Regions from separate parts of the Rhizobium sp. 01L410 genome, predicted to be linked through region 2. Evidence: riboswitches for the same ligand, from Rfam matches in the RefSeq annotation. Region 2 holds a riboswitch; each other region holds the start of a gene.
The links. Region 2 has a riboswitch for cobalamin ahead of AC1DV9_RS24990 (ABC transporter substrate-binding protein). Riboswitches for the same ligand answer to the same signal wherever they lie in the genome.

Region 1 (7,818 bases), on a different contig from region 2:
GATCTGTCAGGCTATCACCGGCAAATCCGTTCACGTCTTTGAATGAGATCACCGTGACGCCAATAGCGAACGGTCTCCGTATGGCAACGTGGACGGTAACGTCTGTCGTCGCGGTAATCGCGGCTATGGCGCAACGGACGATACTCCTGTCCGTGGGTTCTCGCCCACGTTTCCCTTTGCCGCTCCGTGGGAGCCGCCATGCTTGGCGACGGGATTGCCGAAATCGAGGTGATGGCGAGCAGGCAGGCCACTATTATTTTCTTCATGCTTCTTCCAACGTTCTGTTGACGAGACTGGAAAAGCAACGCGGTCTGCGCGGTTTGGTTCCTGAGAGCGTGGTGATTTGCATCGGCTCGCCGGATTCAGGCCCGCAGGCTTTCAGGATACCTCCGGCTATCCCGCAGCAGACAGCGTCTGCATCCGCTCGGCGATAAACGCGCTGGCCTGATCGGCTGGCATGGCCTTTCCGAACAGGTAGCCCTGGCCGATGTCGCAGCCGAGGCGGGTGAGGTAACCGAGCTGGCTGTGTTCCTCGATGCCCTCGGCCGTCGTTTTGATGTTCAGGCTGTGGCCGAGGCCGAGCATGGCGCGGACGATCTTTTCCTGGCGTTCGTCGTCCTGGTAGGTGGCAACGAAGCTCTTGTCGATCTTGATCTTGTCGAAGCGATAACGGGCGAGCTGGGCAAGGCTGGAATAGCCGGTGCCGAAGTCGTCAAGGGCGATCTGGACGCCCGCCGCATGCAGTTCATCAAGGATGACGGCGGCCACCGCCGGATCCTGGATCAGGGCATTTTCGGTAATCTCGATCTCCAGCCGCTCCGGCGGCAGGCCGGAGGCGACCAGCACCTTGAGTACGCGCGAGGCCAGCAATCTGTCTTCCATCTGCACCGGCGAGATGTTGAAGGAGAGCACGATCCGGTCATGCCAGGCCAGTGCATCGCCACAGGCCTGGGTCAGCAGGTTTTCGAAGAGCTCGGTGATCATCCCGGTCTCTTCGGCAATGCCGATGAAGACAGGCGGCGGGATGCTGACACCGCTATCGTCGGTCCAGCGGGCTAGCGCCTCGAAGCCGCAGATATCGCCGGTCTTCAGGTCGATCAGCGGCTGGTAGAAGGGCCGGATGGCCTTTTGCTGGATGGCGGTGCGCAGTTTGGCTTCGAGAGCCGCGCGTTCGGCGACCTTGTCCTGCATCGAGGCTTCGAAGGCGAGGGCATGGTTGGGGCCGCGCGACTTTGCTTCGTACATCGCAAGATCGGCGCGGTGCGCGGCGTTTTCGAGCGGCTCGCTGCCCTCGATCCAGCGCTCGTAGCCGACACTGGCGCCAACCTCGACGGCAAAGCCGTCGATGCTGATTGGCCTGGTGACGGCCTGAATCAGGACGCGCGCGAAATGCCGCTCGCGCTCCTCGGTCATGCCGGCGCCGATGATGACGAATTCGTCGCCGCCGAAGCGGTAGACGCAATCGGCATTGCCGAGCGAACAGATGCGCCGGGCAACCTCGATCAACAGGATGTCTCCGCCCTTGTGGCCGACGAGATCGTTGACCTTCTTGAAGCCGTCGAGATCGACGGAAAACACGGTGACATTCAGCGCTTCCGCCTCTGCATGCTCGTGGTTCTTCGGCGTGGAGCGGGTGAGTTTCTTGCGCTCGAAGGCGTAGCGGTTCGGAAGCTTGGTCAGGTGATCGTGGGTGGCCGTCCAATCGGCCTTGAACTGGGCCGCGGCACGAAGCTCCATTTCCTGGCGGAGATCGGCAATGCGCAGGATCGAATAGATGAAGCTCATCGCACCGGCGATGACGAAGGCGAGCACCAGCTTCTCGGCGCCGTAATCATCGAACATCTGCACAAAAGCCGACAGCCCGTCGCCGAATTGCAGCCAGGCGCCGAGCAGCCAAAGGACCGTTCCCAGCATCATGACCGATAAACATTGCCTTCCGGCACGGCTACGAAAGAACCCCGGCATCGTCATTCCTCACCCCATATAAGACATAGCAATATCATCGAAGTCTGAAATGTTCGTTGAAAACGGGTAGTGATTGTTTGCTGCAATCACTGGGCTGCAGAACGACGCAAGGGATCGGTGGTCGCACGGAAACGACGGGCCTGGCCGGCTCCGCCCAAGTTTTTAGACGCGAATTGAAACCTTTAGCCTGTTTCCCGCTTTAAAGAGCAAAACCAGAGTGGGAAGCAATGTCCGCATTCTATTTCAAGACGCATGACAATGACGGCACTGTGCCAGCCGACCGGGCTTTCGAGTTTCCGGATCTGATCTCGGCCGTTGAACAGGCCAAGCGCGTGCTGGCGGAAATGGCGCTGGATGGGTTGCCGTCGGCGCCGGGCGAGCGGCTCAGCATCGAGGTGCAGAACGGTCAGCGCATGCCGATCGTCAATCTTGAACTCGAGCTGACCATCAGCTACCTGCGCCAATCCTGATAGCCGTCCCGCGGAACCAAGCGATCGCCTCTGCCGTTTGGACATTGAAGTTGAAACGCTCAGGAGGATAGGTCCATGCAGGTCGTCGGCACTCAGGTCATTCCCAGCCATGGCGGAAAATCGGGATTCACCGTCGAATTCGTCAGTGATGGCGGCGAGGTCGTCTCCGTTCAGATGAAGGGAGCCGATATCTCAACCGGCAAAACGCAATCGACAAGGCGAAGGCGCTGATGGGCGAATTTGCTTCGGCCGAGGCGCAGGAAGGCGGCGATATGCGCGTTCGCGAGAGTGCGCGCGTTTCCAAGGCAGAGCAGGAGCTGGAAGCGCAGCTTGATCGCGGCCTTGAGGATACGTTTCCGGCAAGCGATCCGGTTTCGGTGACCAGTCCGTCGATAGCGGGCGACGGCGTCAAACACTGACGCAAATCCCATTTATAGTCACGCTGGGTATCATTGCCTTGCGGTCATCGGGTTGATCGCAGGGCGTTTTTCCGTCACTTGTATTTCAGAAAATCCTTTTCAGAGAAATCCCTGATGTCATCCAACACCTCCTTCGTTCGCTCGACGCTGATCATGCTCGGGCTCGGCGTTCTGCTTCTGGTGGGCATCGTCGGGACCTCGCTGTGGTTGACGAGAGAAAACCGGGTCTATTCCGATACCGTTGCCGAGATGCGCCGGATCCGCAGCGGCTCGGCCGATCTGCTGTCGGCGCTTCAGGATGCCGAAACCGGCCAGCGCGGCTTTCTGCTGACCGGCGAGCAGAGCTATCTCGATCCTTTCAATCTGGCCTTGAAAAATCTGCCGGAGCGGCGAAAGCGCCTTGCCGATGCCGTTGCCAACTACCCGGAATATGCCGGGAAACTGCCTGACCTCGACAAGGCGATCGACGGCAAGCTGGCAGAGGTCGAGAACACCGTAGCGCTCGCCCAGAGCGGAAGGCAGCAGGAAGCGCTTGCCATCGTCAGCAACGACAGCGGGCGCGTCTACATGGACGATGCCCGGCGCCTTATGATCGGCTTCATTGGGCTGACCGACGAGCATTTGCGGGTGATCGTTGCCGAGCAGCTCGAGGCCGCCAGCGATCTGCAATGGGTCACCGTCGGCGGTGCGTTGGCGATCGTGATTGTGCTTGGCGGCGCCATCCTCATTATCTTCCAACATGTGCGCGATCTGTCGCGGGCGCGTGAGGAACTGGAAGCGCTGAACAGCGGCCTTGAGGAGCGCGTCAACGAGCGCACGGAGGATCTGATGCAGGCGAACCAGGAGATCCAGCGCTTCGCCTATATCGTCACCCACGACCTGCGCGCGCCGCTGGTCAATATCATGGGCTTCCTCAGCGAGCTGGAGGCGAGCCTCATTGCAGTGACGGCCTATGTGATGGCCGACGAGAAGAAGCCGAGCGAAAGCGAGATCAAGGAAGCGCGGCTGGCGGTGGAGGAAGACCTTCCGGAGGCGATGAGCTTCATCCGCTCGTCGACGCGGAAGATGGATTCGCTGATCAACGCCATCCTGAAGATTTCCCGCGACGGGCGCCGCAAACTGGTTCCGGAGAGGGTCGACCTCAAGGCCGCGATGGAGACTGCGGCTGCGAGCGTTCACCACCAGGTGGTCGCTGCCGACGGGACGATGGAGATGGACATTCGCGTTCCGGCGCTCATCACGGACCGCTTCTCGCTGGACCAGATCGTCGGCAACCTTTTCGACAATGCGGTCAAATACCGCTATCCTGGCCGCCCGGTGAAGATTGCGGTCCGGGCAATGCCTGCCGGCAAGGGCCGTATCAAGATCGATGTCGAGGATAATGGCCGCGGTATTGCAAAGAACGACCGCGAGCGCGTTTTTGAGCTGTTCCGCCGCGCCGGCGAGCAAGACCAGCCGGGCGAGGGGATCGGCCTCGCATATGTGCGTTCGTTAATACGAAATTTGGGCGGCGACATTACTGTCGAGTCGATTGAGGGTACCGGCAGCACGTTCACGCTGCTCCTGCCTTCGGATCTCACCACCATCGTAAAGGGTACAGAGTCATGAAAGCCACGGGCCAGGAAGTCACGATCGTGATGATCGAAGACGATGAGGGGCATGCCCGCCTTATCGAGAAGAACGTGCGCCGGGCCGGCGTGAACAACGAGATCGTTCCCTTCACCAATGGCAAGAGCGCTCTCGATTTCATCCTTGGTGCCGATCGCAGCGGTGAGGTCAGCAGGGACCGCTATCTGCTGGTGCTGCTCGATCTCAATCTGCCTGACACCTCGGGCATCGACATTCTCGAGCAGATCAAGGGCAACGAGCACACCAAGCGCATGCCGGTGGTGATCCTGACGACGACCGATGACGAGCGTGAAATCCAGCGCTGCTACGATCTCGGCGCCAATGTCTACATCACCAAGCCTGTGGATTATGAAGGCTTCGCGCACGCGATCCGCCAGCTCGGCCTGTTCTTTGCGGTCATCCAGATTCCGCAGCAATAATGCGAAAAGGCGAGCAGTTTGGCTGCTCGCCCTTCTTTCAGCTCACCAGCATCGGGATGCTGATGACAAAGCCTATGAGAACAACGGCGGTCGCGATCTTCAGAAGACGCATGCGCCGTGTACGCTCCCCACTCCAATCATACGTCATGGCTGGTCTCCCCGGGGCAAGGACTTAGCGCCCGGCAAGCCGGGTTCAATAGGTATCGCGCAACTTGCTTGCGTAAGGCTTATCTAAATTTCGCGTTGGGAATGGTAGCTTTAGCGGCCGAAGCGCAGCGCCCAGCGGCGGCCGTCATGGCTCATGCGCAGGATGGCAAGCGGTTCGATATCCGTCAGCCAGAACGAGGCGAGCGGCGCGTTCAGTACATGGAGAACGGCGGCCCGGATCACCGCGGCATTGGCGATTGCGATCATGTGCCCGTCGAGGTTCTGCTGTTCCTCCATCCAGCCGGTGACGCGAGATTGAACTTTCGCGAGACTTTCGCCGCCATGCGGCGCCGATTGCGGATCCGTCATCCATTGAACCAGAGCGTCCGGCTCCTTTGCCTGCAGATCGGCGAGTGAGCGTCCTTTCCAGCGACCGTAGTCAGGATCGGCGAGCCTGGGATCGCCGGTGGCGGCAAGGCTCAAGATTTCGGCCGTCTGCAATCCTGCCAGGGCAGGGCTGTTTGCGCTCCGATCGGCGTGCCGAAGCCTCTCCGTCAACGCTGCGGTTTCCACAACGGCGCTCTGTTCCAGTGGCTCGTTCAGAGGGAAGCGGCCTTCGCGGTTTGCGCTGGTCGGGCCGTGGCAGATCCAGGTCAGCCGGGTATGCACAGGTGAGCCTCCGGCTTGCCGTGGATGGCAAATGAAGTTTCGTTGACAGTTCTCAGCCTAGAGATATAACGGGCATGTTGCGGGTTTGGAAGCCGGTGGAAATCCGGCGCGGTCGCGCCACTGTGACCAGGATGCGAAAGCAGGCTGGAAGTCAGACCTTGCCGCCAACACTCTTTCGACTGAAACGCGTCATTCCAGGAGGAATATATGTCTGACACCACTTTTGCGCCTGTTGCAGCACCAGCGCCAATCCCGGTAGGCGAAATCCTGCCATGGGCGATCTTCGGCGGCCTGCTGATGATCATCGCCATCTATTTTGTCGGCACGGAAGAGGGCGCCATGGCGCTATTCTCGGGCGGCTACGTCCACGAATTCGTGCATGACGGCCGCCACCTTCTCGGCTTCCCCTGCCACTAAAGGACGACAGACATGGTTGGAAATCTTCTACTCCGTGGGATGATCGCGGGGGCGATTGCTGGCATCCTGGTGTTTGCCTTCGCCCATACATTCGGTGAGCCGCTGGTCGACAAGGCGATTGCCTTCGAGGAAGCCGCTGCCACGGCTGCCGGCGAAGCCGCCGAACCCGAAATCGTCAGCCGCGCCACTCAGGCCGGCATCGGCCTCTTCACCGGCGTGATGGCTTACGGCATCGCCGTCGGCGGCCTCTTTGCTCTCGCCTTCGCCTTCGTGCATGGCCGCTTCAGCAAGCTCAGCGCCCGCGGCACCGCTGCCGTCATCGCGCTGGCAGCCTTCGTCGCCATCATCCTCGTTCCCGGCATCAAGTACCCGGCCAATCCGCCGGCTGTCGGTAATCCGGACACGATCGGCGTTCGCACCGAGCTGTTCTTCCTGATGATCGTCGTCTCGGTTGGGGCGCTCGTCGCCGCCGTGGCCTTGGCCCGCAATCTGGCTGTCCGCTTCGGCATCTGGAACGGCTCGATCATCGCCGGTATCGCCTACATCGTCTTCATCGGCCTCGTGCAGTACCTGCTGCCGCCGATCAACGAGGTGCCGGAAAAATATTCGGCAGCGGTGCTCTGGAGCTTCCGCACGACGTCGCTCGGCATGCACGTGATCCTGTGGTCGGTGCTTGCGGTGGTCTTCGGCTTCCTGGCCGAGAAGCGGCTGGAAACGCGGTCCCCGGTTGGCCGTCCGGCGTTTCGGTGAGAGCTTGGTGAGGGAGGTGTTCCGCACTCTCCCTCATTCCTGTGCTCGTCACAGGAATCCAGCCACTGCGCGTCGGCGCGGTGAATGACTCTAGTTTCCCGCGTCCATGGACATGGACGCACTGGATTCCTGTGACAAGCACAGGAATGAGGGATTGGTAAGGTCTGCGATGAAACGGCTGCTTCTTCGTTCGGCGATCTCTGTAGCTGCGCTCGCGCTGCTGACCGGCGGAGCCATGGCCCATAGCCGCACCGCGTCGGAAAACCACAGCGGCATTCCTGTCCCTGAAATTTCGCATGGCGAAATGGCCGTCATGGCTGATTATCGCGACCGGATCATCGCGCTGGCGTCCACCGCCACCGATACCAACGAGCCGTTCCGCCGTGTGCTGAACTATGCGCAGATCCAGTATTCCTACTGTCTCTGGGGCCGTATGCCCGGCAGCGTGACCGACGAAGAGAGTCCGTTCAACGAATGCGCTCACGCCTATCTGGCCGCCACCAAGGCGGTTCTGCTGTCGCTGCGGGATATGCCGCGCGAGGCTGGAGAGGCTGACGCGATTATCTCGGATGCCGATGCCGACATGGTGCGCCGCGGCCTGTCGCTGATCACCTGCCGTTTCAGCGGCGAGGCTTTCAACACTGCCGATGTCATCAAGCCGCGCTGGAGCGAAATTCCGCTGCATACGGCTAGCATGGCGTCGCTGACCGGTTTCTTCGCGATGATCTTTGGCGTCTTCTTCGCCGGCCGCAGGCTGCTGAAGGTTCAGTCCTCGGAGTAGCGCTGCTCGCGCCAGGGGTCGCCGAGCATGTGATAGCCGTTCATTTCCCAGAAGCCCGCCCTGTCCGACGGCATCAGGTCGATGCGGCGCAGCCATTTGGCGCTCTTCCAGAAATAGAGATGCGGCACGACCAGCCGCATCGGGCCGCCGTG
Region 2 (7,818 bases):
GCCGCCGATTTCCATGAGCTCGGAGAGCGCGCGGCGCGAAGAGGGCTGAAGGTCGGCTACGAAGCACTTGCCTGGGGCCGCTTCATCAACGACCATCGCGACGCCTGGGAAATCGTGCGCCGCGCCAATCATCCCAATATCGGGTTGATCCTGGACAGCTTCCACTCGCTGTCGCGCAAGATCGATGTCAATTCGATCCGTTCCATCCCGCCGGAAAAGATATTCATCGTCCAGCTCGCCGATGCACCGCTGATCGACATGGATCTGCTCTATTGGAGCCGTCATTTCCGCAACATGCCGGGAGAGGGCGATCTGCCGGTCTCGGCCTTTGCCGAGGCGGTCGCCGCAACCGGCTATGATGGCTATTTTTCGCTGGAGATCTTCAACGACCAGTTCCGTGGCGGTTCGACGCGCGAAATCGCGGCCGATGGCCACCGCTCGCTGATCTATCTCGGTGACCAGGTCAGCCGGAGCACCAAGACAGCAATCGGGGCCTCCATGCCGCCGCGTGCCCCCGCCGAAGGGATCGGTTTCATCGAGTTCGCGACCGACGAGGACGAGGCCGGCGAACTCGAGGACCTGCTCAAGGCGCTTGGTTTCCGCAAGGCGGGCGTGCATCGCTCCAAGAGGGTAAGCCTTTACCAGCAGGGCGCGATCCGCATTCTCGTGAATGTCGATCCGGCCGGTTTCGCCAACGCCGCCTATGCTGTGCATGGCACTTTTGCTTACGCAATGGCACTGGTTGTCGATGATGCCGACGCGGCCTACAGGCGGGCGCTGGCGCTGGATGCCGAGCCTTTCCGCCAGACCGTTGCCGAAGGCGAGCTGGAAATCCCAGCCATTCGCGGTGTCGGTGGGGGGCTGATCTATCTGATCGACGGCAAGAGTCCGCTCGGCCATTTTTCCGAAATCGATTTCGAACCGGTGGAGGACGATTGCAATGCGGATGCAGGGCTTCTCGATGTCGATCACATTGCGCAGACCGTTTCCTACGACGAGATGCTGACCTGGATGCTGTTCTACACCTCGATCTTCGAGACCCGGAAAACGCCGATGGTCGATATCATCGATCCCGGCGGCGTGGTGCGCAGCCAGGTCATCGAAAATGCCAGCGGATCGCTTCGCATCACTATGAACGGCGCTGAAAATCGCAGAACGCTTGCCGGTCACTTCATCGCGGAGAAATTCGGCTCAGGCATCCAGCATCTGGCCTTCTCGACAGCCGATATCTTCGCCACCGCCAAAGCCCTGCGTGAAAAGGGCTTCAAAGCCTTGCACATCTCGCCCAACTACTACGATGACGTCGAGGCCCGCTTCGGGCTCGATCCCGATCTCAGCGAACGGCTGAAGGCAGAAAACATCCTTTATGATCGCGACGACGAGGGTGAGTATTTCCAGCTCTACAGCGGGACCTACGGGGAGGGGTTCTTCTTCGAGATCGTCGAGCGCCGTGGCTATCGCGGCTACGGCGCGCCGAACGCGATCTTCCGGATTGCGGCGCTGAAGAAGCAGATGCGGCCGGACGGCATCCCGAAGGACGCCTTCTGACTGCCATCGCTAGGCGATGCGGCCGCTTTTCACCACATGTTCAACGCCGCTCAATATGTGGCGGCGGATAACGGCGCGGGCGCCCTCGACGTCCCGCTTCAGCGCGAGTTCGAAGAGGAGCCTGTGATCGTCGACAACCGCTTTGCCGCGAAAACTCTGAGCCAGCATATGATAGCGCAGGAAACGGTCGAAGACGGAGGACAGCGTCTCCATCAGCGTCGCCGAATTACAGGCGGAGACGATCGCCTGATGAAACTCCCAATCGTAGCGGACCCAGTCGATCGTGCGCGAGGCGTCGCCGGCAAGCAGCCTCTTTTCGGCGGCCGCAAGCTTGTGGTGCGCGGCGACGATGCGCCCTTCCCATTCGAGATTCCCCGCGGCAAATGACAGGCCGATGGCATGGGTCTCCAGCACAGTGCGAAGATCGGCGAGTTCCTCCAACTCCTTGAGCGAAGCGGGGCTGACTTCGAAGCCGCGCTGGCCTTCGGCGAGCACCAGGTTTTCGGTGGTCAGGCGGCTCAGGATCTCGCGCAGCGACGACACACTGATCGAATAGTGCTCCTTGGCCTGCTCCAGCTTGATCTTCGCACCCGGCGCCAATGTCCCGGAGATGATATCCTGACGAATTTGCCGGGAGACGACGTCGCTGACAGTCTCGGAATGTTCACCGGTCACTTTGAGCATTGATTCCTCTACGTCCCGCACCATCGTGCGTGGAATACATTATCCTGCCGATAGGCGAATGGTCGCCAGTGAACCCTTGCTCAGCGCATGCTCGACGCCCTGCTGAATATGCCGCTGCAATATTCTCTTCGCCGTCGTGATGTCGCGCTGAAGAGCGGCCTCCAGCAGTTGCTTGTGCTCTTCTTCCGCAACGCCGCCGCGATAGGACAATGCCACCATCTGATATCGCAGATATTTGTCGAACACCGCCGAATGTGTTTCCATCAGCAGGCGCGATCCGCAGGCCGAGATCAGAGCCTGGTGAAACTCCCAGTCGTAGCGCTTCCAGTCTTCCGCCCTACTGGTATCGCCCGAGGCCATCACCTCTTCCATGCGCGCCAGCTTGTAATGGGCCGAGACCAGCCGCGCTTCCCATTCGACATCGCCCTGTTCGAAGGCCTGCTCCAGCGCGTGCTCCTCGAGAAGCAGACGCAGCGCTGCGGTCTCTCTCAGGTCGGCGACCGAAACACGCGCGACTTCGAAGCCGCGCTGCCCCTCGGCAACGACGAGGCCTTCCGATGTCAGGCGGTTGAGAATCTCTCTCAGTGTGCTGACGCTGGTTTGGTAGGCGATTCTCAGATTTTCAAGCTTGAGCTTCTGCCCCGGAGAAAGCCGCCCGAAAATGATATCCGCCCTTATTTGCCGATAGCCGCTCTCTGCGACGGTCTCGTTTGAGATTTCGTTCAACGGCCATTACCTCTGATATTCCCATTTTCTTCATATATAACGGAATAAGTATGCCGTATTCAACAAGCGAAAACGCGATTGGCGGCCGTTCTGCGGGTACTGAACCCTGATTGCCGAACCAGGGTGGCGCGCTGCGCGTCTTGACGGCCGGGATATTAGCGTCGTAACTGCATCCGACGGTTCCCGGAGGAAGTCTCCGACGGGATTAATAGGGAACACGGTGCGGACGACCCAAAAGGGACCAAGACCGTGGCTGCCCCCGCAACTGTAAGCGGATTGCCGATCATCACGGGAGACCAGCCTGCTGGATGTCTCCCTTGGGCCGCAAGGCCATGCCACTGCGATGTTATCGCGGGAAGGCAGATGAGAGGCGAATATTCGCGAGCCAGGAGACCTGCCGTCAAACACGATCCAATCAGCCGGGCGGGGATGCCTGGAAAGGAACAGACATGTTTGACCTGACCCTTCGCCGATACATGGCCTCCATCCGCCTCGATTGGGCTTTCCGCGTCCGCGCTGCGTGAGCAGTCACGCCGTGTTCCGCGGCGTCGTGCTGCCCGCTTCTCCTAAATCGAGGTCCCATGCGCCAGATTATCGCCACGCTCACATTTGCCCTCGGCCTGACCGGCTTCGCCGGTACAAGCCTTGCCGCCACGCAGTATCCTCTGACCCTCAACAACTGCGGGCAGCAGGTCACGTTCAAGAAGGCGCCTGAGAAGATCGTCTCGATCGGCCAGGGGATGACCGAAGTCCTGTTCTCGCTTGGTCTTGCCGGCAAGGTCGCCGGTACCGCCGTCTGGGTCGGGCCGGTCCTGCCGCAATATGCCGATGCAAATAGCAAGATCAAAAGGCTCGCCGACAACGATCCAAGCTTCGAGGCCGTCGTCGGTCAGGAACCCGATCTGGTCGCCGCCGAATTCGAATGGCATGTCGGTGCGCAAGGCTCTGTCGGCAAGCGCGAGCAATTCGCCGATCTCGGCATCAATACCTACATCGCGCCTGCCGACTGCGTCGCCAAGATCAATGCCGATGGCGGTGATGGCGTTCGCAAGGAGCTGTTCACGATGGACCTGATCTATCAGGAGATCGCGGAGCTCTCCGAAATTTTCGACGTCAAGGATCGCGGCGATGCCCTGATCGCCGATCTGAAGAAGCGTGAGGCTGCAGCCGTTGCCTCGATCTCGGGTGCCTCGGGCAAGAACCTGCCCGTTGTCTTCTGGTTCTCCAGCAAAGAGGTCAAGGGCGACGCCTTCATCGCCGGCAAGAACAGCGCTCCGGCCTATATTCTCAAGACGGTCGGCGCGAAGAATGTCGTCACGACCGAAGAGGAATGGCCGTTGGTCGGCTGGGAAACGATTGCCCAGGCAAATCCTGCCGTCATCGTCCTCGCGACCATGGACCGCCGCCGCTATGCCGCCGATGATCCGAAGGTAAAGATCGATTTCCTGGAGAGTGATCCGGTTACCAAGGAACTCGAGGCCGTCAAGAACAAGCATTTCGTGATGATGGACGCCCAGTCGATGAACCCGACGATCCGCACGATCGACGGCATCGAAACGCTGGCAAACGGCATCAAGACCTTCGGCCTTACGCAGTGAAAGTTGCCGCTTCCTGGCAACGCCGGTGGTGGGCGCTCGTTGCGCTCACCGCCGCCGCCGTTCTCCTCCTTGGCGTCATGATCAGCCTTGCCGTCTCGATCGGCGAGATTGCGATCCCAGTTGCGACAACCGCCAAGGCGGTTTCGAACCGGCTGTTTGGAACGGCGTTCGAACTCAGCCGCATCCACGAAGGCGTCATCTGGGACTACCGGCTCAGCCGCGCTTTGGCGGCGGCCAGTGCGGGCGCTTCTCTCGCCCTCTGCGGTGCCATCCTCCAGGCGCTTCTTCGCAACCCGCTCGCCGAACCTTACGTGCTCGGCATTTCCGCCGGCGCCTCGACCGGGGCCGTCTGTGTCATGATCCTCGGACTCGGCTATGGCGTTCTTTCGTTGTCGGGTGGTGCCTTTATCGGTGCGGTGGTGGCCTTCCTGCTTGTCGGCATTCTTGCGACAGGCACCGGGGGCTCCAGCGAACGGATCATTCTCTGCGGGGTTGCCGGCTCGCAGCTCTTCAATGCGCTCACCTCCTATATCGTCACGACATCCGCAAATGCGGAACAGGCGCGCGGCGTGCTGTTCTGGCTCCTGGGGTCGATGAGCGGCGTCCGCTGGCCCGATGTCTATCTGTCGGTGCCGATCGCGATCGCCGGCTTCGCCGCCTGCCAGTTCCACGCCCGCGCGCTCGATGCATTTGCCTTCGGTTCGGATGCCGCCGCATCGCTCGGCGTTGCCGTGCGGCGGGTGCAGATCGTTCTTTTCGGCATCACCGCGATCATGACTGCGGCCGTCGTCAGCATGGTCGGTTCTATCGGGTTTGTCGGCCTCGTCATCCCGCATGCCGCCCGCTTCATCGTTGGCCCGTCCCACAGCCGTCTCCTACCGGCCACGGCGCTCGGCGGTGCGATCTTCATGGTCGGGGCCGATATCGTTTCCCGGATCATCATCACGCAACAGATCTTGCCGATCGGTGTGGTCACCGCGCTTTTCGGCGCCCCAGCTTTCGCGATCATCCTCTATCGCGTCGGGAGAAGTGCATGAGCATCTCCATCGATACCGTGTCCTATTCGGCCGGCGACACCTTAATCATCGATGGCATCACGCTATCGGTGACCCCAGGTAAGGTGCTTGGTCTGCTGGGCCCGAACGGCTCGGGAAAGTCCAGCCTGCTGCGGCTAATCTGCCGCCTGCGCCGCGTCGATAGCGGCGTTATCCGTCTCGGCGAGGACGACGTCGCCATCCTCTCTAGAGCCAGTCTCGCCCGGCGCGTTGCTCTCGTCGAGCAGCAATCGGCAACCGATACGCCGCTGACCGTGCGTGACGTCGTCCAGCTCGGGCGCACGCCGCATCGCGGCCTGCTTTCTGCCTGGGATGCGGGAGATGATGCGGCCGTCGACATGGCCCTGGAGCGGGTCGACATGAAACACCGCGCCGGACAGATATGGCAGACACTTTCCGGCGGGGAGCGTCAGCGCGTCCATATCGCGAGAGCTCTGGCTCAGACGCCGACCGAGCTCCTGCTCGACGAACCGACAAACCACCTCGATATCCAGCACCAGCTCGAAATTCTATCCCTCGTGTCGAAACTCGGGACGACCTGCATCATTGCCATGCATGATCTCAATCTCGCAGCGATGTTCTGCGACAGCCTCGCCGTGCTGCAGAAGGGTAAAGTGGTTGCATTAGGAACCACATGGGAGGTTTTGAACGAAGATCTGATTGCCCGCGTCTTTGGCGTCCGGGCGTATGTCGAGCAATCGGCGGTGCACGGCCGCTACAACATTCAATATGCGATAGACTGAAGATGGCCTTGAGCCGCTGCCTGAGGTTCATGGAGAATTGCCGGCGCGCGCAATTGGGAGTGTTGCGCCAGTTTGCCGGGATGGCATTTCACTGGAAGTTCGCTACAGTAGATCCCGATGAACTGGAGCATGGTCATGACCGAACGTCGTCAGCTTCCTCTGCATCCCGTCTCAACGGGTGCCGCGGCAGCCTGGATTGCCATGACAGCGGGCTCCAGCGTCGTCCTTAGTCTCTATTTCGCATGCGTCACGCCCTTCGTTGCGCTGTCGGCGGTTTCCGCCATGGCGCTTCCGCGGCAAATGGCGATCTATGCGGTTCTGCTCGCATGGCTGGGCAACCAGGTGGTGGGTTATCTCATTCTCGGCTACCCGCAGGCCTGGGACAGCTATGCCTGGGGTCTCGCCATCGGCGTGGCTGCTGCTACCTCTCTCCTGGCGGCATTTGTTGTTATCAGGCTTCAGACCGGCATCTTTGCTATGGCTGCCGGCACGTTTCTGGCTGCCTTCGTGGTGTATGAAGGCGTCCTCTTCGCAGCGACGTCCGTCCTGCCATCGGGCCAAGGCGCGTTTTCTATTGCCGTCATTTCGCAGGTGCTGGTGATCAACGCTGCCGCTGCTGCCGCTCTTGCGCTCGCCCATTTTCTCGCCGCGGCCTTGCGGCTGCTGTTTGTCACGGCAGACGCACCGATGCTGCGATAGAGCGCTTTCACCGGCAACGGGCATATGTGGTGTCGGCGTGTCTCTTCCGGTGATTTGTTCTTCCGTCCGGCCGTGGCGGGCAACGGTTTTTCAATCTGAACCGCGACCTTGAACGGATCTGTGTTTCAGTCCGTTCGATCGTCTCTATGCTGGGCTCTTCGACGCGCCCCAGAATACGAGGACTTTCATGACGGCCCTGAACGACGCCAACCCATCCGGCAGTGCGCTGCCTGTGCTTGATATCTCGCGGTTTCACGGCCGGGAACGCGAGGCTTTCGTCGCAGAGCTTCGCCATGTGCTTCATGATCACGGCTTCTTCTATCTCACCGGGCACGGGGTCGAGCAGGCTTTCATCGACGATGTCATTGCCGCGTCCAAAAGGTTCTTTGCGCTTCCGATGGACGAGAAGCTGAAGATCGAGATGATCAAGTCACCGCATTTTAGAGGATACAATCGCGCCGGGCAGGAACGCACGCGCGGCGAACAGGATTGGCGCGAGCAGCTCGACATCAACACCGAAGGTACGGCTGCGAAGATCGGTCCCGCCACGCCGCCATGGAAATGGCTTCAGGGCCCGAACCAGTGGCCGGAAGCCCTTCCTGAACTGAAACCGCTTCTTCTCGCCTATCAAGCGGAAGTGACAAGGATCGGCATCGATATTTTGAAGGCCATCGCTGTTGCGCTCGACCAGCCGGAAGATGTCTTCGCCGGTATCTACGATCCGCAGCCGTCGCAGCTTCTGAAGATCATCCGGTATCCGGGCCG
Region 3 (7,818 bases), on a different contig from region 2:
CTCCTCGATCACGGCATGGTGGATATGGCCGCAGATGACGCCGTCGGCACCGCACTTGCGGGCCTCGTCGGCGACGACGCGCTGGAACTCGCCGATGAAGTTGACGGCATGCTTGACCTGCAACTTGGCCCAGGCCGAGAACGACCAGTAGGGCATGCCCATGCGGCGGCGGATGGCGGCCAGAACGATATTGATGCGGATCGCCATGTCATAGGCCCAGTCGCCGAGATAGGCGAGCAGGCGGGCATTGCGGACCACGACGTCGAATTCGTCGCCATGCAGCACCAGATACTTCTTCCCGTCGGCGCCCTCGTGCATCATCCGCTCGGCCACTTCGATGCCGCCGAAATGCATGCCCGGGAAGTCGCGGAGGAATTCGTCGTGATTGCCGGGAATGTAGACGACGCGCGTACCCTTGCGCGCCTGGCGCAGCAGTTTCTGGATGACGTCGTTGCAGACCTGCGGCCAGTACCAGCTGCGCTTCAGGCGCCAGCCATCGACGATATCGCCGACGAGGACGATCGTGTCTGCCTCGTGGTGGCGCAGAAAGTCGATCAGGAAGTCGGCCTTGGCAGCCTTGGAACCGAGATGCACATCGGAAATGAAGAGCGTACGGAAGTGTCGCGTATCCATGTAATCCATCACAGGCATCCTGCCCGTGCCCCATCGTTCATCTGGCCTTCCAAAATCAGACTCGTGTTTCAGGAAGATGACAGCGCGGTTGTTTGACGCATCCTCCGGGCATAAGAGTTTTCCGCTTTCAACCTCAAATTCCCGCTGTCCCGCCGCACTGATTGTTGTATGGAGAAGGCTTCAAACGACATGACTGCGGTATTGGAGAAGGCAATGGATAATCAGGACAAATCCAAGACGGAGAAGAACCTGACAGGTGGAACTCTTGACGAACAGGCGCTGTTCTTCCACCGCTATCCCCGCCCCGGCAAACTCGAAATTCAGGCGACCAAGCCGCTCGGCAACCAGCGCGATCTGGCGCTTGCCTATTCGCCTGGTGTCGCCGCGCCGTGTCTCGCGATCCGCGACGATCCGGAGACGGCCGCCGACTATACCTCGCGCGCCAATCTGGTCGCCGTCATCTCCAACGGCACCGCCGTTCTCGGCCTCGGCAACATCGGCCCTCTCGCGTCCAAGCCGGTGATGGAAGGCAAGGCCGTTCTCTTCAAGAAATTCGCCAATATCGACGTCTTCGATATCGAGGTCGATGCCTCGACCGTCGAGCAGATGGTCTCGACCGTCGCCTCGCTGGAGCCGACCTTTGGCGGCATCAACCTCGAAGACATCAAGGCGCCTGAATGCTTCGAGATCGAACAGCAGCTGCGCGCAAAGATGCGAATCCCCGTCTTCCATGACGACCAGCACGGCACCGCCATCATCGTCGCCGCCGCCATCCTCAACGGCCTGGAACTGGCCGGCAAGTCGATCAGCAACGTCAAGATCGTCACGTCTGGCGCCGGCGCTGCGGCGCTCGCCTGTCTCAATCTGCTCGTCGAACTCGGCGCCAAGCGCGAAAACATCTGGGTCCACGACATCGAAGGCCTCGTCTACGAGGACCGCAACGTGCTCATGGACGAGTGGAAAGCCGTCTACGCGCAGAAGAGCGATACCCGCACACTCGCCGAAAACATCGGCGGCGCCGATGTCTTTCTCGGCCTCTCTGCTGCCGGCGTCCTGAAGCCGGAACTGCTCGAGCAGATGGCCGAAAAGCCGCTGATCATGGCGCTCGCCAACCCGACGCCGGAGATCATGCCAGAACTCGCCCGCGCCGCCCGCCCGGACGCGATGATCTGCACCGGGCGCTCGGACTTCCCGAACCAGGTCAACAACGTTCTCTGCTTCCCCTTCATCTTCCGCGGCGCGCTGGATTGCGGCGCCGAGGAGATCAACGAAGCGATGAAGATGGCAGCCGTCCGCGCCATCGCCGGCCTCGCCCGCGAAGAGCCGTCCGATGTCGCCGCCCGCGCCTATTCTGGTGAAACGCCGATCTTCGGACCGAACTACCTGATCCCCTCGCCGTTCGATCCGCGCCTGATCCTGCGCATCGCGCCTGCCGTCGCCAAGGCAGCGGCCGAGAGCGGCGTCGCACGCCGTCCGATCACCGATTTCGACGCCTATCTCGACCAGCTGAACCGCTTCGTCTTCCGCTCCGGCTTCATCATGAAGCCGATCTTTACGGCCGCTAAGGCTGCCGAAAAGAAGCGAGTGATCTTCTCCGAAGGTGAAGACGAACGCGTGCTCCGCGCCGCTCAGGTTCTCATCGAAGAAGGCATTGCCGAACCGATCCTGATCGGCCGTCCGCAGGTCATCGAAACCCGCCTGCAACGCTACGGCCTGCGCATCCGCCCGCTTTCCGACTTCGCCGTCATCAATCCGGAAGACGATCCGCGCTTCCGCGAATATGTCGATCTCTATCTGTCCCTCGTCGGCCGCCGGGGTGTCATCCCGGAAGCGGCCCGCACGATCGTGCGTACCAACACCACCGTCATAGGTGCGCTGGCGCTGCGCCGCGGCGAAGCAGACGCGCTGATCTGCGGCCTCGAAGGCCGTTACGAGAAGCACCTGCGCGACGTTCGCCAGATCATCGGCAAGCGCAAGGATGTCCGCGATTTCTCGGCACTCAGCCTGCTGATCTCGCAGCGCGGCGCCACCTTCTTCACCGACACCTACGTGACGTTCAATCCGAGCGCCGAGGAAGTGGCTGAATCCGCCGTTCTGGCTGCCGAGGAAATCAAGCGCTTCGGCATCACGCCGCGCGCCGCCCTCGTCTCGCATTCCAATTTCGGCTCGCGCGAAAGCGAAAGCGCCACCAAGATGCGCAGTGCCCTGCAGCTGATCCGTGACGCCGCGCCCGATCTCGAAGTCGATGGCGAAATGCATGGTGAGAGCGCAATCGCCGACGAAATCCGCAAGCGCGTCATGCCCTCCACCACGCTGCACGGCGAAGCCAACCTGCTGGTCTTCCCGAACCTCGATGCCGCCAACATCACGCTCGGTGTCGTCAAGTCGATGACCGACGGCCTGCATGTCGGCCCGATCCTGCTCGGCACGGCGCTCCCGGCCCACATCCTGGCTCCGTCGGTGACGTCGCGCGGTGTGGTCAATATGGCGGCGCTCGCCGTCGTCGAGGCCCAGCAGCCGGCGTGATTTGCCGTAGATCGGAAAAATGCGTTAGAATTCCGTCGTTAGCTTGTTAACGGAAGGCAGCTAGACAGAACGGATGCGGCAAATGCTCTGCCGCTTCCGGTTTACTATGCTGCGGGATGATACCGTGAAACGCCGAAGCCTGACCCTTGCTCTCTTTCTCGCTACTGCCGCGCCCGCGGCGGCGCAGACCAGCGCGATCTGCGAAGATCTGCGCGGACGCCTTGCCGACCTGCCGCAGGTGATCGGCAACGGCCCGGAGATCCGTCAATATGCAAGCGCCATAGCCGAACAGAACCTCGAGCTACGCAAGCTGCGCAACGACCTGCGCAGCAACGGCTGCAGTGTCGACAGCATGGTCGTCATCGGCGGCGAGAATGACCGCTACTGCAGCGATCTGCAGGAATCGGAATCGCGGATGATCGACAACATCCACTACCTCCAGGACCGCCGCAACCAACTGCGGGAGGCCGGCGGCAGCGATGTCAACGAACGCCGCGAACTGATGGCCGCCCTCGACGATAACGGCTGCAACGACGATCCGGGCTATCAGCCGGACGAGCGCGCCTATGTCCCTGCGCCAAGTACCGAAGAACAGGCGATGCGCGGCGACACCTTCATTCCGCTCGGCAACGGCGAAGAAGGCAACACGCAATATGGTGTGCCGCGCGGCGAGATGATGTCGCATGTCAGCACCATGTGCGTGCGCAGCTGCGACGGCGGCTTCTTCCCGATCAGCACCAATGCGACCTCGATCGATTTCAGCCGCGACGCCTCGACCTGCTCGAAAATGTGTCCCGGCATCGAGACCGAACTTTTCTATCAGGACGTTTCGAATACCGACGCCGCCAACATGATCTCGGCCGCGACCGGCGCGCGCTACAGCGCCATGCCAAACGCCTTCGCCTACAAGAACCGGGCACCCGGCGAGAAATCCTCCTGCACCTGCAATCTGACCGCCTATTACGAGCAGATGCGCAAGAACCAGACCGTCAGCGCGCCGCCGCCAAAGGGCTCGATCACGACAATCACCACCAAGCCGCCGGCAACGGCCGCCCCCACACCGGCTGCGCCGCAGGCACAGGTACCGGACCGCCCCTACGACCCCGGAAACAGCAAGGTACGCCAGATCGGCCCGCAATTTCTCGCGGGCGACCAGGGCAGTATCGACCTGAAGAACCCGGCAACATCGGGCCCGCAGCCGCAGCAGCAACAGCGGAATTAGCGGCGGCCCCAGCCATCGCGGAAGATCAGCTCGTCGAGCGGCAGCCGCTGCCGCCAGCCTTTGACGGCCAGCTCGGGCTCGCTATAGAGCGTATCGACATAGCCGACGCAGAGCCAGGCGACGATCTCGATATGCACGGGCACGCCGAGAATGTCCTTGAGCTCGCTCTCGTGGAAAATGCTGACCCAGCCGACGCCGATGCCTTCAGCCCGTGCCGCGAGCCAGAGGTTCTGCACGGCACAGACGGTCGAATAGCTATCCATCCGCGGGTTATGCGTGCGCCCCAGCACGACGTCACCGCTGCGCGACGGATTGCAGGTGATGCAGATGCCGAGCGGCGCCTTGAGGATGCCCTCGAGCTTCAGCGATCGGTATGTCGCCTGCCGCTCACCATCGAACATCCCGGCCGCCTCGCGGTTCGCCCGGTCGAAGGCGTTCCAGACGCGCTGGCGGACAGCGACATCTTCGACGACGATAAAATTCCAGGGCTGCATGAAGCCGACCGAGGGCGCGTGGTGTGCGGCCTCAAGCAGCCGCATCAGCACATCGGATGGGATGGGATCAGGCAGAAACTGGTCGCGCACATCGCGCCGGGTCATGATCGCCCGGTAGACGGCGTCGCGCTCGTCAGCGGAAAAGGCAGACGCGCCTTCAAGCGCATCCTTGTTCATGGGCCGCATCGTCAAATCCCCAACAACGCAACCGCCCCGCCGTCCGCACGGGATCAGTCTATGATGCCAGGCCGGTCTTCTGACTTGGCGTCATCCGCCCGCCGCAGCCTTCCCGGTGTCAACCAGTGGCATGATGCGGCAGGCGTCGGCCTTACAGCGTTGGGCACGTTCCGGGCTTGCACCGGATTCCCGATTCTCCCGCGACAAGCGGGCACCTGACCGAAGCGTCTTGCCCGCTTTTACGAGACGCTTCAAGTAGCCGGGAAATACCGGACATAGGCAAACTCGTCACCATCAGGTGACCAGCAGGGAACATTGATCGTGCCCTGCCCGCCGAACAGCTCGAAAAGCGTCGTCAGATTGCCGCCGTCCATATCCATCAACCGCAGCCGCACATGCAGGTCGCGCGGATGATCGAAGACGTCAGGGTCGTAGGAAAGCAGCAGCACCTTGTCGTTGGTAGGCGCCGGATGGGCAAACCAGTTGCCGTAATTGTCGTGCGTGACCTGCTCGAGGCCGGTCCCATCGGGATGAATCCGCCAAATCTGCATCAGCCCGGTGCGGCTGGAATTGAAATAGATCCACTGGCCGTCGAAGGAATAGTCAGGCCCATCATTGCGCCCCTCGCCATGCGTCAGCCGCCGCTCGGCCCCGCCATCGACGGAAATCGTATAGATGTCGAAGAGATCGCCGCGGATGCCGCAATAGGCGAGTTCCTTTCCGTCAGGCGACCAGCCATGCCAATAGGATGGCAGGTTTTCGGTGATCTGCTTTGGCGCGCCGCCTTCCGACGGCAGCGTATAGATGCAGGATTTGCCGTGCTCGGTCTTGTCGGAAATCACATAGCGGCGGCCATCGGGCGAAATGCCGTGATCGTTGTTGCAGGCCGTGGCAAAGCCGGTATCGACCTGCTGCAGACCGCCCTCACCATCCGGTGACAAACGATAGAGAAGGCCATCACCGTTCAGCAGTAGGTAGCGGCCATCGGGCGAAAAATTCGGCGCCTCGATCAGCTGCTCCGTCTGGAACACGACCCGGCTCTGACCGGTGAGGATGTTGTAGATCTCGACCGAACTGCGCATGCATGCCTCCCGCATTTGCTGCGGCCCGGCGCTTAGCCGTTCCGCTTCATTCTGATTTGCATGCGGTTTGTGCCATGCATCTGCGTTTCGATAAAGGCGCAGCGCTTCAAAAGCGAACTGAGGTTCAAGGACACGAAATCCTCAGTTCAGAAGATGCCAACTCACCAGGAAAGGATGAATTCCAGATGCGACGGCGCCGACCGTAGCCAATGTAGCGAGAACAATCTGATATGTTTCGAGCTTCAACCGGCGCTCAAGAACAACCGTCTCGCCCCGCCAATAAAGCCGGTTTGCTTCGTCCAATTGAAAACCATCGAGCTCATCCAAGGCAATTGTGCGCAATGCCATGCTCGTCACCTCTCAATCTAGACAAACAGCAATTGATGATACCCCTACCGATCCCTAAAACGGTTGGTGATTGGATAGCGGCGGTCGCGGCCGAAATTCTTCTTGGTGATCTTCACGCCGGGCGCCGATTGGCGGCGCTTGTACTCGGCGAGATAGAGCAGATGCTCGATCCGGTGCACGGTCGCGACATCGTGGCCGCGCGCGACAATCTCGTCGACACCCATTTCCTTTTCGACGAGGCATTCGAGAATGTCGTCGAGAACCGGATAAGGTGGCAGCGAATCCTGGTCGGTCTGATCAGGCCGCAGTTCGGCAGAGGGCGCCTTGTCGATGATGTTTTGCGGGATCACCACGCCTGACGGTCCGAGCGCATCCGGCGGCACATGCGCATTGCGCCAGCGCGAGATCGCATAGACCTGCATCTTGTAGAGGTCCTTGATCGGATTGAAGCCGCCGTTCATGTCGCCGTAAAGCGTCGCATAGCCGACCGACATTTCCGACTTGTTGCCCGTCGTGACGACCATCGAGCCGAACTTGTTGGAGATCGCCATCAGGATCGTGCCGCGGGCGCGGCTCTGCAGGTTTTCTTCGGTGATGCCGCTATCGGTGCCTTCGAAGAGGTCCGAGAGCGCCGAGGTAAAGCCGGTCACCGGCGCCTCGATCGGCACGATATCATAGCGGCAGCCGAGCGCCTTGGCGCATTCGGCGGCATCCTTCAGCGAATCCTCGGACGTGTAGCGATAGGGCAGCATGACGGTGCGCACCCGCTCCTCGCCCAGCGCATCGACGGCAATCGCCGCGCAGATCGCCGAGTCGATGCCGCCGGAGAGGCCAAGCACGACATTCTTGAAGCCGTTCTTGTTGACGTAGTCGCGGAAGCCGAGCAGGCAGGCGCGGTAATCCGCCTCCTCTTTCTCCGGAATATGCGACATCGGCCCTTCGCTGCAACGCCAGCCGTTGTCGCCGCGCTTCCAGGTGGTCACGGCAAGCGCCGGTTCGAACTGGCTCATCTGGAAGGCAAGCGACTTGTCGCCGTTGAAGGCAAAGCTCGCGCCGTCGAAGACCAGTTCGTCCTGGCCGCCAAGCTGGTTGGCGAAGATCAGCGGCAGGCCTGTTTCAATCACCTGTCGCAGCGCCACCTGATGGCGCACATCCACCTTGCCGCGATAATAGGGCGAGCCGTTCGGCACCAGCAGGATTTCGGCGCCGCTTTCGGCCAGCGTCTCGCAGACGCCGAGATCGTTCCAGATCTCCTCGCAAATAGGCACGCCGATCCTGACGCCACGGAAATTCACCGGCCCCGGCATCGAGCCTTCGGCAAAGACGCGCTTCTCAT
Region 4 (7,818 bases), on a different contig from region 2:
ATGGTGTCGCCGGGGACGATCTTGACGTCACAGCCATAGCCGGCTTCGAGAATGATCCTGTCAAAATTCGCGGCGATGGCGGCCGAGCCCCACTTCATCTCGGCAATCGAGACGCTTCCACAACCGGATGCCGCGGCCGAGGTCGCGAACGCGCAGACAAGGGCGGCGAATAACAGCATTTTTCCTGCGGTCTTCATCTGCACATCCTTATTTCCACTCAGGATTTTTAAATTTACAGATGCTAGCGCAGAAAAGGTTGCGGTCAACTTTCCGCGGTTGAACTTTTTTGGCCTAAAACATTGATTTACAATAGCTAATATTAGCCAGCCCTGTTGCCTGTGATCGGCCGTTTCAATGATGCGGCGCACACGCCGCTGCCAACAAAAGTTCAAAAAAGGTCAAAATTCATGTTTGCTTAAGGCCTCAATAACTCTCCGGTAAGGATGTCGCGTTATCAGTGTAGCCACGGCGGGGGACAAACCGCCGGTTCTCCGGATCAGGTTTTGCGTCCCGGAGAAGACGAGTTTCGCCGTGTATGGGCGAATACGCCAGAGTTTACGGCAAACCGCGCGGCTTACTGCCTGCGCGGTTTTCGTGTTTTTGGCCCTGCCGTTGACTGCGCGAGGCAACGCGTTGTAGGCCTCGTTCCATGACCAGAGCCATCATGCTGCAGGGAACAGGATCGGATGTCGGCAAGACGGTGCTCGTCGCCGTGCTCTGCCGGCTGGCGGCCAATCGCGGACTGACGGTGCGGCCCTTCAAGCCGCAGAACATGTCCAACAACGCAGCCGTTGCCGACGATGGCGGCGAGATCGGCCGGGCGCAGTGGCTGCAGTCGCTGGCTGCGCGCACGCCGTCATCTGTTCATATGAACCCGGTGCTTTTGAAGCCGCAATCGGAGAACGGCAGCCAGATCATCGTCCAGGGCAAGGTCTGGGGGCAGGCGAAGGGGCGTGACTATCAGCGTCTGAAGCCGCAACTGCTGGAATTCGTGCTGTCGAGCTTCGCCACGGTTTCCGAGGGCGCCGATCTGGTGATCGTCGAAGGCGCGGGATCGCCGGCGGAGATCAACCTGCGCCCGGGCGATATCGCCAATATGGGCTTTGCGACAAGGGCCGGCGTGCCGGTCGTACTGGTCGGCGATATCGATCGCGGCGGCGTCATCGCCTCGCTTGTCGGGACACATGCGATCCTCGACGACACCGATCGGGCGATGATCTCCGGCTATATCATCAACAAGTTCCGCGGCGACGTCTCGCTTTTCGACGAGGGGATTGCCGCGATCGGCCGTTATACCGGCTGGCCGTGCTTCGGCGTCGTGCCCTGGCTGAAGGCGGCAGGCGGGCTGCCTGCGGAAGATTCAGTCGTTCTTGAAAAGCTGGCGCGGGGAAGCGGGGCCGCATTGAAGATCGCCGTCCCCGTTCTGCCGCGGATTGCCAATTTCGACGATCTCGACCCGCTGAGAGCCGAAGACGACGTCGAGCTGATGTTCGTGCGTGCCGGGGAGCGTCTGCCCGAAGACGCGGCGCTCGTCGTCTTGCCGGGCTCCAAATCGACAATCAGCGACCTTGCCGATTTTCGCGCCGAGGGATGGGATCGCGATCTGACCGCCCATGTCCGGCGCGGCGGCCGGGTGATCGGCATTTGCGGCGGTTACCAAATGCTCGGCCGCAAGGTGCACGACCCGCTCGGCATCGAGGGCGGAACGGCGGAGGTTGACGGGCTCGGCCTGCTCGACGTCGAAACCGTAATGGCGCCGGAGAAGACCGTTCGCAACAGCCATGCTGTTTCTGCCGAATACGGTACGCCGCTGTCAGGCTATCAGATCCATCTCGGCGTGACCGAGGGCCTGGATTGCAGCCGGCCGTCGGCCGTGGTGGACGGTGCCGCGGATGGTGCCGTATCTGCGGATGGACGTATCGTCGGGACCTATCTGCACGGCCTGTTTTCCGGCGATGCCTATCGCAGCCGGTTGCTGCAGAGTTTCGGCCTTCAGGGCGAAAGGCGCAACTACGCAGAGAGCGTCGACCGGGCGCTGGATGCCGTTGCGGCGGAGCTTGAGGCGCATCTCGACGGCGACTGGCTGAACCGGCTGCTTGGCTAGATTTCTCCGGAGATTTCGCGGCGCCGCCGGTCGAGCTCTTCGCTGTAGCGGCGCAGCGTGTGGCTTTCGCTGAGCTGTCCGACGACCTTGCGCTCGATCAGATTGTTCAGCACGGCGAGCGCTTCGCTCTCGCTCTTGTCGAAGATGGCAGCTGCCTGCTTGGCATTCATCTGCGGCTGCAGGAAATCGTTCTTGTAGCGAACGAAACTCTCCAGCCCCTTGCCCTCGTCGTCAGTGGCGATCGGATTCGCATGAATTTCCGGCACCAGCACCAGACCGGCATATTTGCCTGTGTCATCGACGAGGATGACGCGTTGCGTGGCGCCGGCGGGAAAGGCCTTCTTGAATTCCTCGACAGTGGTTGCGGCATTGGCGGTCTTGACGTCGGCGCGCATCAGCTTGTCGACCGTCAGATTGCGGATCCAGCCGACATCATGGGCGCTGCGGATGCTTTCGCCGCGCAGGTGAAAACGCCAGGTGGCAAAGGAGTAGCCGAAGGTGGTGCGCACGACGAGCGAGGACGTGATGACCGCGGCGAGCACCAATACGGTGATCGGGAAGTCGCCGGTGATTTCGAGCGCCAGAAAGGTCATCGTCAGCGGTCCGCCGATGATGGCGACGGCGAGTGAACTCATGCCGACGACGGCGTAGACTTCGGGTGTCAGCGAGGCATGCGCAAAGAACGGGGCGGAATAGGCAAAGAGCTTGCCGAGCAGCGCGCCCATGAACAGCGATGCAAAGAACAGGCCTCCCCTGAAGCCGGAGCCGATCGATACCGCGGATGCAAGGGACTTCAACAGCAGGATGCCGACAAGCGTCGGGATCGCCACCTGATGCGCCAGGTTGAGATGCAAGGCGCCATGCCCAGCCGACAGCACCTGTGGAGAGATTGTGGCCAGCAGGCCGACAACGATGCCGCCGAGCGCCGGGCGTACCGGCGTGGGTACGGAACTCTTGCGGGCCAGTTCCTCGACAAAGGAAACGCCCTGCATGATCAGGATGCCAGCACCGGCGCAGCAGGCGCCAAGCAGAATGGCCGGCACATAATCGGCCGGCACCACAGTGCCGAATCTGCCTACGTCGATGGTGAAATCGTTGCCTGCGAGCAGCCGTGCCACCAGCGTCGAGAGCAGGGCGGAGACGACGACAGGTGTCAGCGAGACGATGGTATAGGTGCCGATAATCAGCTCGAACGCGTAGAAGGCGCCGGTTAGCGGGGCATTGAAGGCGGCGGCGATGGCGCCTGCCGCACCGCAGCCGAGGAGGACGCGCAGATCGGCGCGGCGCAGCTGCAGCTTCAGGCCGAGCTTCGAGGCCAGGCCTGCCGCCAGCTGCGTATAGCCGGCCTCGAGCCCCACCGATGCGCCGAAGCCGTTGGAGATCAGGTTCTGGATGGCGACGATGATGCTGTCGGTTAGCGACAGGCGGCCGCCATGCAGCGCATTGGCCTCGATCGGGTCGACCATTGGCTTCTTGCGTGTCCTGCTGAGAATGAAGAGCAGCAGGCCGAGCAGCATGCCGCCGCAGACCGGTGCCAAAAGCAGCAGCAGCTTGTTGCTGATATCGGAGGAGCTGAGACGATCGACATCGCTGATGCCGAAGATGAGGCTGTGCATCTCGCGGGAGATCAGGCTCATGCCGGTGACCGCGCAGCCAGAGATGACGCCGACCGCGCCACCGGCGAAAACCATGCCCATTTCGTTCTGGCGCGCCAGCGCGCGCAGCCGCGCCAAATCGAATTTGAGATGGCGCCGCGTCAGGCGGCCGATATCCGTTTTCGTGAGCATGATGACAGAACTAGGCGACGGGAGGAAGGATCAAGGAAGCAGGCTTTTCGCGCCGCATGATTTCGCGAGCAATTGCAGCAAAAGCGAGGCGGCGGCAAGCGAAATATGCCCGTAAGTCAATGAATTTAATAGACTATCTGTTTGGTAGACTCAGTCGTGTTAAGATGCGGCATTTTCCATTGTGTCAGGCTCGATTGACTTCGCACTGCCGCACGCCTAACGATGAAATCAATAACGGATGGTTCCGGAGCGGTGATTGCCGCCCTGGATGAAAAGGGAATGTGACGGGGCGGACCCAAACCGGGCGTCTTCATCACAGCCGACCCCGCGACTGTAGAGCGGTCAGGGTCTTCCATCCGGTGCACCGGCACCATTGCCTGATCGCCGCATTCCGCGGCAGGGCGGTGGCTCAAGGACACCGGAAAAGCCACTGGAATGCATCGTGATCAGCAGGGGCTGGACGCCTCCATTTCTACGAATCGTCCGCCTTTTCACGAGAATGCAGCCGGGAAGGCGAGGAAGATCCGCTGGCACGATCAGGGATGGCCTTGCGCCATCCCTGTCGGGGCCTCGAACCGCGAGCCAGGAGACCTGCCAACCGTGCCGGGCGAAGAGCCCACCCAAGGGCAATCCTGTCCGCTGCCAGCACGGAGGTTGTCATGGCTGAAACACGAATTTGCATGCCGTTACGTGCGGCCCTGAGGATTTCCCTCATTCCTGTGCTTGTCACAGGAATCCAGCGTGCCCAAGTCCTTGGGCACAGAAGACTTATTTCCTTGCTGCTAGGTTTCATTCACGGCGCAGACGCGCCGTGGCTGGATTCCTGTGACAGGCACAGGAATGAGGGAGGTGGGTGTGGCGGACGCCAATACGCTGATGCCGGAGCCATCCTCACATGAACAGCACCACCTTCGTGCTCGGCGGCGCCCGTTCGGGAAAATCCCGTTTCGCAGAGCAGCTGATCGCCGATAGCGGCCTCGAGCGCCACTATATCGCCACTGGGCGTGCCTGGGATGACGAGATGCGGGCGCGGATTGCCGCCCACAGGAACGATCGCGGGCCATCCTGGACGACGCATGAGGAGCCGCTGCAGCTTGTCGAGTGCCTGTCGGCCATCGACGGCGAAGGGCGGGCGATCCTTGTCGATTGCCTGACGCTCTGGGTCACCAATCTGATGATGGGCGAGCGGGACATGGCGGCGGAATCTGCTGCCCTTGCCGCCTGGCTGCCGAAGGCCAAGGCTCGGATCGTGCTTGTTTCCAATGAAGTCGGCCTCGGGATCGTGCCCGAGAACCGGATGGCGCGGGATTTCCGTGATCATGCCGGGCGGCTGCACCAGATGATCGCGGCCGCTGCCGCGGACGTGTATTTTATCGCGGCAGGGCTGCCGCTGAAAATGAAGGGTTGAAGTTTATGAACCAGAAGATCCCCGCAACCGTGATCACCGGCTTTCTCGGTGCCGGCAAGACGACGATGATCCGCAACCTGCTTTCCAACACCGGCGGAAAGAAGATCGCGCTGATCATCAACGAATTCGGCGATCTCGGCGTCGATGGCGACGTGCTGAAGGGCTGCGGTGCTGAGAATTGCACCGAGGACGATATCATCGAACTGACGAATGGCTGCATCTGCTGCACCGTTGCCGACGATTTCATTCCGACGATGACCAAGCTGCTTGAGCGCGAACAGCGCCCCGATCATATCGTCATCGAGACCTCGGGCCTAGCGCTGCCGCAGCCGCTGGTCGCCGCCTTCAACTGGCCCGATATCCGCAGCGAAGTGACCGTCGATGGCGTGATCACCGTCGTCGATAGCGCCGCCGTTGCCGCCGGACGTTTCGCCGACGACCACGATGCCGTCGATGCGCGCCGCGCCGAAGACGAGTCGCTCGATCACGAGAGCCCGATCGAGGAGCTGTTCGAGGATCAGCTGACCTGCGCCGATCTGATCGTGCTCAACAAGACGGATCTGCTCGATGCCGCAGGCATTATCCGCGTCCGTGACGAAGTGGCGTCGCGCATTTCGCGCAAGCCTGCGCTGATCGAGGCGAAGAACGGCGAAGTTCCGGCCAGTGTCTTGCTCGGCCTCGGCGTCGGCACCGAGGAAGATATCGCCAATCGCAAGTCCCATCACGAGCTCGAGCATGAGGATGGCACGCCGCATGACCACGACGAGTTCGACAGCTTTGTTGTCGAGCTTGGCGCGATTGCCGATACGGCCGGTTTCATCGAGAAGCTGAAGGGCGTGATTGCAGAGCATGACGTGCTGCGCCTGAAGGGCTTTGCCGCTGTCGAGGGCAAGCCGATGCGTCTGCAGATCCAGGCTGTCGGCAGCCGTATCGACCAGTATTTCGACCGCGCCTGGGCGTCGGACGAGACCCGCGGCACGCGTCTCGTCGTTATCGGCCTTCATGACATGGATGAAGCGGCGGTGCGCACGGCCATCGAGGCGCTCGTCTGATCCATGCATCTGCTTCTCGCCCAGAAAGGAACGATCAGCGACGGTGACGAGGCCATCGATCTTGGCCAGTCGCCCGGCGATATCCTGTTTCTGTCTGCGGCGGATACGGAGCTTGCGGCCATCGCCGCCGCCCACGGACAGGGCGGCGGTTCACCGCTGACGCTTCGGCTTGCCAGCCTGATGAGCCTCAAGCATCCGATGTCGGTCGATGCCTATGTCGAGCGGACCGCGCTGCACGCCAAGCTCATCATTGTCCGCGCGCTGGGCGGCGCCAGCTATTTCCACTACGCGCTGGAGGCTCTTCATGCCTGCGCGGCGAGGCATGGCGCGCGGATTGCGGTTCTGCCCGGCGATTCCAAGCCGGATGCCGGGCTGACGCCTTTTTCCAATGTGGCGCTCGATGATCTCAATGCGCTGTGGTCGTATCTGATAGAGGGCGGCGACGAGAATTCGCGGCGGCTGCTGGATTATGCGGCGGCGATGCTGTCGGGTGGTGAAAAGCCCGGTGCGGCTGCGCCGTTGATGAAGGCCGGGATATGGTGGCCGGGGCGGGGAGTCGTTGGTGTCGGGGAGTGGCGGGTGCTGTCTGCGGCGATGCTGCGGAACGTGGCACCCCCCTCTACATCTAACGACGCCCCCATCGCCGCCATCAGCTTCTACCGAGCCCTCGTCCAGAGCGGCGAGACCGCACCGGTCGAGGCGATGATCGAGGCCCTGGCGGCGGAAGGTCTCCGGCCATTGCCGGTCTTTGCCTACAGCCTCAAAGACCCGGTCTCCAAGGGCATCATCGCCAGCATTTTCGATCAGGCCCCTCCCGATGTCGTGGTCAACACGACGGGCTTTGCCGTGTCCGCGCCGGGTGCGCAGCGTGAACCGACCGTGCTGGAAAAAAGCGGTTCCGTGGTGCTGCAGGCAATCCTGTCTGCATCATCATATGAGGCGTGGGCCGTGTCATCGCAGGGGCTGTCGGCGCGCGATCTCGGGATGAACGTGGCGCTGCCTGAAGTCGATGGACGGGTTTTGGCGCGGGCCGTCTCGTTCAAGTCGGCGGCGCGTTATGACGCGGCTGTCGAAGCGAATATCGTTACCAGCCAGCCTGATGAAGGGCGGATGCGCTACACGGCCAAGCTCGGAGCCGGCTGGGCGCGGCTGCGGCGCAAGCCGGCTGCGGCGCGGCGCGTGGCGCTGGTGCTCGCCAACTATCCGAACCGTGACGGGCGCCTCGGCAACGGCGTCGGCCTCGATACGCCTGCGGGTACCGTCGAGGTGCTGAAGGCGATGCGCGGGGCTGGCTATGGTGTCGCCGATTTCCCTGATGATGGCGATGCGCTGATCCGCCATCTCTCGGAGGGGCCGACGAATTCCGGACACGACGGAAAGGTGATCCGCGAAACGCTTTCCATGAGTCGATACAAGGCGTTCTTCGCGTCTCTTCCGAAAAAGATTCAAGACGAGATGACGGCGCGC

Region 1: linked by a shared signal. The riboswitch ahead of AC1DV9_RS21920 (CbtB domain-containing protein) and the one ahead of AC1DV9_RS24990 (ABC transporter substrate-binding protein) in region 2 are both predicted to bind cobalamin.
Region 3: linked by a shared signal. The riboswitch ahead of bluB (5,6-dimethylbenzimidazole synthase) and the one ahead of AC1DV9_RS24990 (ABC transporter substrate-binding protein) in region 2 are both predicted to bind cobalamin.
Region 4: linked by a shared signal. The riboswitch ahead of cobU (bifunctional adenosylcobinamide kinase/adenosylcobinamide-phosphate guanylyltransferase) and the one ahead of AC1DV9_RS24990 (ABC transporter substrate-binding protein) in region 2 are both predicted to bind cobalamin.

Annotation. Positions count from the first base shown of each region.
Region 1 is NZ_JBFTST010000010.1:205,516-213,333, forward strand. Features, by position in the region: gene AC1DV9_RS21890 (putative bifunctional diguanylate cyclase/phosphodiesterase) at 394-1,965, opposite strand; gene AC1DV9_RS21895 (DUF6894 family protein) at 2,193-2,435, shown strand; partial or broken gene AC1DV9_RS21900 (hypothetical protein) at 2,511-2,854, shown strand; gene AC1DV9_RS21905 (sensor histidine kinase) at 2,969-4,462, shown strand; gene AC1DV9_RS21910 (response regulator) at 4,459-4,902, shown strand; gene AC1DV9_RS21915 (histidine phosphatase family protein) at 5,161-5,718, opposite strand; adenosylcobalamin (AdoCbl) riboswitch at 5,776-5,926, shown strand; gene AC1DV9_RS21920 (CbtB domain-containing protein) at 5,926-6,135, shown strand; gene AC1DV9_RS21925 (CbtA family protein) at 6,148-6,885, shown strand; gene AC1DV9_RS21930 (hypothetical protein) at 7,055-7,666, shown strand; gene AC1DV9_RS21935 (sulfite oxidase-like oxidoreductase) at 7,651-7,818, opposite strand, start outside.
Region 2 is NZ_JBFTST010000014.1:61,342-69,159, forward strand. Features, by position in the region: gene AC1DV9_RS24975 (bifunctional sugar phosphate isomerase/epimerase/4-hydroxyphenylpyruvate dioxygenase family protein) at 1-1,548, shown strand, start outside; gene AC1DV9_RS24980 (GntR family transcriptional regulator) at 1,558-2,232, opposite strand; gene AC1DV9_RS24985 (GntR family transcriptional regulator) at 2,272-2,958, opposite strand; cobalamin riboswitch at 3,119-3,374, shown strand; gene AC1DV9_RS24990 (ABC transporter substrate-binding protein) at 3,540-4,556, shown strand; gene AC1DV9_RS24995 (FecCD family ABC transporter permease) at 4,553-5,593, shown strand; gene AC1DV9_RS25000 (ABC transporter ATP-binding protein) at 5,590-6,354, shown strand; gene AC1DV9_RS25005 (hypothetical protein) at 6,490-7,053, shown strand; gene AC1DV9_RS25010 (isopenicillin N synthase family dioxygenase) at 7,241-7,818, shown strand, end outside.
Region 3 is NZ_JBFTST010000002.1:332,064-339,881, reverse strand. Features, by position in the region: gene AC1DV9_RS06190 (UDP-2,3-diacylglucosamine diphosphatase) at 1-633, opposite strand, end outside; gene AC1DV9_RS06185 (NADP-dependent malic enzyme) at 847-3,159, shown strand; gene AC1DV9_RS06180 (DUF2865 domain-containing protein) at 3,284-4,381, shown strand; gene bluB (5,6-dimethylbenzimidazole synthase) at 4,378-5,061, opposite strand; cobalamin riboswitch at 5,105-5,286, opposite strand; gene AC1DV9_RS06170 (TolB family protein) at 5,304-6,134, opposite strand; gene AC1DV9_RS06165 (hypothetical protein) at 6,276-6,482, opposite strand; gene AC1DV9_RS06160 (NAD+ synthase) at 6,527-7,818, opposite strand, start outside.
Region 4 is NZ_JBFTST010000002.1:192,110-199,927, forward strand. Features, by position in the region: gene AC1DV9_RS05500 (glycine betaine ABC transporter substrate-binding protein) at 1-197, opposite strand, end outside; gene AC1DV9_RS05505 (cobyric acid synthase) at 650-2,104, shown strand; gene AC1DV9_RS05510 (chloride channel protein) at 2,101-3,891, opposite strand; cobalamin riboswitch at 4,114-4,504, shown strand; gene cobU (bifunctional adenosylcobinamide kinase/adenosylcobinamide-phosphate guanylyltransferase) at 4,787-5,299, shown strand; gene cobW (cobalamin biosynthesis protein CobW) at 5,305-6,351, shown strand; gene cobN (cobaltochelatase subunit CobN) at 6,355-7,818, shown strand, end outside.